One region of the Pandoraea oxalativorans genome, then DNA from elsewhere that is predicted to be linked to it. Evidence: predicted binding sites of a transcription regulator. Region 1 holds the regulator's gene; the other holds the start of a gene.

Region 1 (3,388 bases):
TTTGTTTCAACACAACCTCATTGGAAAACGGGATCGTCGTGGGCAGGCTTGGGTCGCTGTCCTGATCCGTGTTCGCACCATGAATGCGCGGCAAAAGCCTGCCGCGACTTCGTTCTTATCGCTAAACGGCCCTGAAGGTATGCGCGGCGCAGAGCGCCGCCGCCTCAGGTACCGGTGACGAGATTCTTGTCGTCCCCGTCGTTCTCGTCGTCTATCGCACCGGGCATGGGCTGCCCGGCGGCGGCTTCGTTCGCTGCCGGGTCGACAGCGTGCGGGGAAACCTCTTGCGCCAACGACGCCGCGGGATCTTCCGCCTGCGTCGCACCTTCTTGCGCGCCTTCTTCTATATCGACGCTCTGCACATCTTGCGGCGAATCGTCGCCGACAGGAACCGCAGATTCCGATACTTCGGAAAATTCCTCGTGTTGCGCATCAGATGCCAATACCGATCCGCTGTCGATGTCGTCGTCGCCCGGCACTTCGGCAGTCCCGGCATCAAGGGCGGCCAACGACGTATCGTCCTTCCCGTCTGCCCCGTCTGCCCTTTTGCCAGCCGCCTCATCGGCATCGTCCTGCTCACTGACGTGTGCTGCGTCCGCGAGTTCCGCCACATCGGACGAAATCTCTGCCGATGTATCGACGTCGAGCACCGCGACATCGGCAGGTGCCTGCGCTTCGCCTTCGGCCATCATGGCGTCGAGTAGTGCCTCATCCGACAGCGCCTCGTCGCCGACCGCTGGCGGGCGCTGACCTTCCGGCACCCCCTGTGCGAGCGGCAGATCGTCGGCACGCGTTTGCGCCAGACGGGCCAGCGCCTCGGCATCGGCCACCGGCGCGTCGTCCGTGGCTTCCGCCTCGCCTTCTTCGCCCTCGGCACGCTCACCGAATTCGATGTTCTGTTGCGCCAGCAGATCGATCTGCGCCTGCGCGGCCGGGTCTTCCAACGGCGGCAACGCATCGAGCGCACGCAGGCCGAGGTCGTCCAGGAAGTCCTTGGTCGTCGCATACAGACCGGGGCGTCCCGGCACGTCGCGATGTCCGATCACTTCGATCCAGCCACGATCTTCGAGCTGCTTGATGATCTGCGTATTGACCGTCACGCCGCGAATCTCTTCGATATCGCCGCGCGTAACCGGTTGCCGGTAAGCAATGATCGCCAGCGTCTCCATCACAGCGCGCGAGTACTTCGGCGGCTTCTCCGGATTGAGGCGGTCAAGGTATTCACGCATGCGCGGACGGCTTTGGAAACGCCAGCCGGTGGCCAGCGCCACCAATTCCACACCTCGGCCGTCCCATTGCACGCGGATTTCCTCGAGCAGCGCGCGCACCGTGTCACCGGACACGGCGTCATTGAAGAGCTTACGCAGATCGCCGACCTTGAGCGGCTCCTGCGCGCAAATCAACGCGGTCTCGAGGACGAGTTTCGCCTCTTGGGTATTCATGTGCGACTAAGCAGACCGGGGGCTTGGCAACCCGGTATCAGGAATAAATGGATGCTTGGAACCAGAAAACGGTCGTCGATGGAAGACTACCGTTTCGCATAAGCGCGCGCCCTATTGTGTTCGGTCGTAGTGACGGCGGCGCGACCAGAATGCTTCGAAACGACCTGCCGGGAAAACGCCCAAGCCGATAGTGCGGCAAGACGGACGTCCGGTATGTGCGCAATTATTACTGAAACATCCACGCCCGTAAAGCGTCGTCACAAACCTTGGCGTGCCGAGCGCCGAAACGACGGGTCGACGCCTCATGGTAAACTCGCAAAATAACTTCAGGGGCCTCCATGACCACCGACATCGGTCGCACTCCCGGCAACCCCATTCCGGTTGCCCAGCCTCGTTGTTCCACGTGCTCGCTGGGGCAGTTCTGCCTGCCCGTCGGCATCCCTGAGCCGGAGCTGGAACGACTGGACGCACTCGTGAGCGAACGCCGCCGCCTCAAGAAGGGCGAAGTGCTCTATCACGCCAACGATGACCTCACCGCCGTCTACGGCATTCGTTTCGGGTCGCTCAAAAGCTGCGTCACCGCCCCCGACGGCCGTGAGCAGGTCGTCGGCTTCCACCTTCAGGGTGAGCTGATCGGCCTCGATGCCGTGGCCGACAACCATCACCCGAGCACCGCCGTGGCGCTCGAAGACAGCGAACTGTGCATCGCGCGCTTCGGCGAGCTTGAGACGCTTTCGCGTCAGGTACCGTCGTTGCAACGCCAGTTGCATCGTCTGATGAGCCAGGAAATCCGCAACGAGCACCAGCAACTGCTCGCCCTGGGGACGATGCGCGCCGAGGAGCGCCTGGCCGTCTTCCTGCTCAATCTCTCCGAGCGCCTGTCTGCGCGGGGTTACGCTGCCAACGAGTTCGTGCTGCGCATGAGCCGTGAGGAAATCGGCAGCTTCCTGGGCCTCAAACTGGAGACGGTCAGCCGCCTGTTCTCGCGTTTCGCACAGAATGGGATGATCGAAATCCGTCAACGCCACGTCAAGATCATAGACGGTGTTGCCCTGCGCGAACTCGCCGGCGTCGGCGTGCATCACTGCTGATGCGGCTGCCGGGGGCGCGGAGCGCCCCCGCTCACACGCCCCCGCGCCGACTCGCTCGCACTTCCCCACAGAACCCTGCCGCTGCCCACCGCGACTCTCTCGCGTTGCCGATCAGTCGCCAATCCGCGACTAACCCGTTACCGATACGCTAACGGCCTGACCATCCCGGCGCTTTGCGCCAGATCAAAAGGACCGATGTTCGACAAGCCTCGGCAAACGCTCCATAATCGGCGCGTTCGCCGCCCCGACTGTGGGTCGAGGGCGACCACGCTTACGACACGCATGCGACACGCGTTTGTCTCCGACGGAGGACGCCGTTATGCCCGCTGCCATATTTCTGAGTCCGGAAGACGCCGAACACGCCTTCTACGAAGCGCTGCGCGCCGGTGATACGGACTTGCTGATGGAGGTCTGGTCCGAAGACGAGGAAGTGGTATGCATTCACCCTGCGGGGCCACGGCACGTCGGCCCGGCGGCGGTCAGAGCGAGCTGGCATGAGGTCCTCGCCAAGGGCGGCATGCAGGTCATCGCGAATCAACTTCAAGTAGCCCACAACCCGTTGTGCGCCGTTCACAATGTCCTTGAGCAGATTCAGGTCGAGCGGCAGCCGGAAGCGCGCTTCGCTTTCGTGCTCGCCACGAACGTCTATCTGAAAGAAGCCGACGGCTGGCGTCTGGTGCTGCATCACGCCAGCCCGGCCATCGGCCACGAGGACACCGGCTCGCAGTTGCCGAGGAAGCACCGTCTGCATTGAGCAAGTACGTGCAGCCCTGAACGCCGCTCGCACTTTCCCGCTTTCGCTCACTCGTTCACTGGCTCGTGCGCCCTCTCGCTGTTACCCGCGCCGCACAGCGT
Region 2 (3,388 bases), 2.1 Mb from region 1:
TCTGGCCAAACAGAAGGACGGCAAGATCGGCTTCGAGTTCGAGGCGAAAGCCCCGAAGAAGACCGCGGCGAAGACCGGCGACGGCGACGCGAAGGGTGACGAAGGCGACGAGAAGGCCACGCCGGCACGCAAGACGGCGTCGAAGACCGCAGCGTCCAGGGCACCGGCCAAGAAGGCGGCCGCCAAGAAGACGACGGCCAAGGCCAAACCGGCGACCAAGAAGGCAGCGTCGAAGTCCGACGATGCCGCCTTCGACGAAGACGACGCACCGTTCTAAGTGCGTCACGCCTGCGATGAAGCCCGACGGCTTCATCGGACCGAGGCAAAGAAAAACGGCCACCTCCTCGCGGAAGTGGCCGTTTTGCCATCTGACGCCAGCGGCTGACGTCGCGTCAGGCTGCGTTACGTCTGAATTTCGGTGGCAGCGTTCGTCGACATCTTCGGCGGCACCCAGCGCTCGGCGGCCGAAATACCTTCGTTCTGGCGGAAGTACTCGACCGTCAGATCGATGAAGCCACGCGTTTTTGCCGACAGATACTTGCGGCTCGGATAGACGAGCGAGACGTCGATGGGTGTCTGCGAATAGTTGCGCATCAGCGCCACGAGATCGCCGTCGCGCACGTCGTTCCCCACGAGGTACGACGGCAGGAACGCGATACCATGCCCGAGCAACACCGACTGACGCAGCAGCGCCGTGTTGTTGCAGATGAGCTTGTTCTGCACACGCACGCGCACTTCACCGTCCGGGCCGGCAAACACGCGGTCGTCGCTCCAGAACTCGCTGGGCAGGCCCAGCACACCGTGCTCGCCCAGTTCTTGCGGCGTGACCGGCTCACCGTGTTCGGCGATGTACGCGGGCGAGGCGCATAGCATGACACGCGTCTCCGCGAGCACACGCGAAATCAGGCTTTCGCTGTTGATCATGCGCGTGAGCAGAATGCCGCAGTCGTAACCCTCTTCGACCAGATCGACGGCCCTGTCGGTTAGCGTGAGATCGACCACGACCTTCGGGTGCAGTTCCTGATACTTCTTGACCAGCGGCGCGAGATTGCGCAGCCCGAACGACACGGGCGCGACGACCTTCAAGGTGCCTTTGGGGTCACGTGACGCACTGGAGATGAGGGCATCGGCCTCGTCGACTTCGTCGATGATCTGCCGGCAGCGCTCGAGATACACCTGACCGGCGCCGGTCAGCGACAGGCTGCGTGTGGTGCGGTTGAGCAAGCGAACGCCGAGATGCGATTCGAGTTCTGCGACGTGCCGCGTGACCACAGCGGCGGACAAATCCATCTGGGCGGCCGTACGGGCGAAACTCCCGTTATCGGCCACTTTGACGAAAACGCGCATCGATTGCAGACGGTCCATGTTGTTTCCAATCGTGATGTGCCGCGTCGTTCCGGCAGAAGCGCATATTGGCGTATGCGCGTATGGGCAGACCGGCAAGCTGCCAGCACTGCGGATACCTGGGGAAACTCGCTAAAACCCGCGGGCACCGGTCGGACCGCCGCCCCGGCGGTTCCGGAGCGAGCCTCGCGCGTGCCGCCAGGGCTGTCGACACGGCGGGGACTTCAATAAGGCGCTAGCTTACCGTAGACGACAAAAAATTGCCTGCCGCGGCAATGATTTCGGTGCACGTCAGGCGTGCCGCGCGCGCACCGCGACGCAAGAATCCACTTCCAATACGGCCATTTGCGCAACGACGTCCCACATTGCAGGCGTCTCACGCAGCTTGCATGCCGCCGACACAGCTATTTGACGCAGGTCACGGCGCGGCGCGCGCCGCAGGACTAGAGTCGAATGTCTCCTATTGTTTCGGGCCTCGTCATGAACCCCCTTCCCATTTTGTCGACGCCTTGCGCCAGTTCCCCTGACCATCCGCATGCCAGCAAACCGTGCCCGGGCTGCACGTCCCGCAGTTTGGGAGAGGACCCCGGGCATTCGCGCTGCATGTCCCGCACAGCGCTGCCGTTGCACGCATCGGCCAGTCCTGTTCAGTTCGACGCGCGTCTGTTCGGTCGTTACGACGTGAACGGACCGCGTTACACCTCGTACCCGAGCGCGCTGCAATTCCATGACGATTTCGGTGTGGGCGACTACGCCCGCGCCGCCGCGCAATCCAAGCGCACCGGCAAACCGGTGTCCCTATACCTGCACGTGCCGTTTTGCGACACGGTGTGCTTCTACTGTGCGTGCACCAAGATCGTCACGAACAACCGCGCGCATGCCGACGCCTACGTGACGCGCCTTCACGCGGAAATCGCGCGTCAGGCGTCGCTGCTCGGCGCGGGCCGCACGCTCGCGCAGATGCACTGGGGCGGCGGTACCCCGACGTTTCTCTCGCTGGAACAGATTGCCTCGCTCGTCGACGCCATCAGCCGTCACTTCGTGATGACGCCCGACGACAGCGCCGAATACGCCATCGAGATCGATCCGCGCAGCGCGGGACCGGCGTCCATTCGCGCGCTGCGTGCCCTCGGCTTCAACCGGCTCTCCATCGGCGTGCAGGACTTCGATCCACGCGTGCAGGAAGCGATTCACCGCGTACAGCCTCGCGCCCTCGTCGAAGCGACGCTGGACGCTGCGCGCAGCTGTGGCTTCAAGTCGGTCAATTTCGATCTGATCTACGGTCTGCCGCATCAGACGATCGCCTCCTTCTCGAACACGCTCGACGCCGTCATCGAGATGGCCCCGGAGCGTTTGTCGGTCTTCAGCTACGCGCATCTGCCCGAGCAGTTCAAGATGCAGCGCTGTTTGCCCGACACGCTGCCGGACGGTCCCGAAAAACTCGCGCTCTTGCAAACGATCATCGCGCGGCTGACGGCGGCCGGTTACGTCTACATCGGCATGGATCACTTCGCACGCCCCGACGACGAACTCGCCCTCGCGCAAGCGGCTGGCACGTTGCATCGCAACTTCCAGGGTTACAGCACGCGCGCCGATTGCGATCTCATCGGAGTGGGCATGTCGGCCATCGGCCGTGTGGGCGACAGCTATGCGCAGAACGCCAAGACGCTCAAAGCGTACTACGACGCCATCGACGCGGGCGGTCTTGCGATTGCGCGTGGCGTGCAACTTGATCGGGACGACCATATCCGGCGCGATATCATCTCGCGACTCATGTGTCACATGAGGCTGGACTTCAGCACAATCGAAGATGTCCACGACATCGACTTCGTCGCTTACTTCGCGACCGAACTCGGCGAGCTGGCCGATCTCGCAGCAGACGGGCTCGTGGCCATCGATGCGCACGGATTGCGCGTGCTGCCTGCCGGACGCCTGCTCGTGCGTGTGGTGGCGCAAGTTTTCGACGGCTACCGCCGTAGTGCCGCCAACGCGCGATGCGCCAAGATCATGTGACGGCGACATAACGCAGGCGCCGCATCACGCA

What was found. The regulator FNR, encoded in region 1, switches genes on or off when oxygen is low (the NO sensors DNR and NnrR bind a similar motif). The targets are predictions, from matches to a motif close to TTGATNNNNATCAA.
Region 2: a site for FNR is predicted at 1,753-1,766, ahead of hemN (oxygen-independent coproporphyrinogen III oxidase). Genes of this name have one in related genera too.

The regions. Positions count from the first base shown of each region.
Region 1 is NZ_CP011253.3:2,265,974-2,269,361, reverse strand. It holds gene MB84_RS10275 (pseudouridine synthase) at 1-10, opposite strand, end outside; gene scpB (SMC-Scp complex subunit ScpB) at 165-1,442, opposite strand; gene fnr (fumarate/nitrate reduction transcriptional regulator Fnr) at 1,781-2,533, shown strand; gene MB84_RS10260 (YybH family protein) at 2,853-3,287, shown strand.
Region 2 is NZ_CP011253.3:131,853-135,240, reverse strand. It holds gene MB84_RS00570 (DNA topoisomerase III) at 1-277, shown strand, start outside; gene MB84_RS00565 (LysR family transcriptional regulator) at 403-1,365, opposite strand; gene hemN (oxygen-independent coproporphyrinogen III oxidase) at 1,948-3,357, shown strand.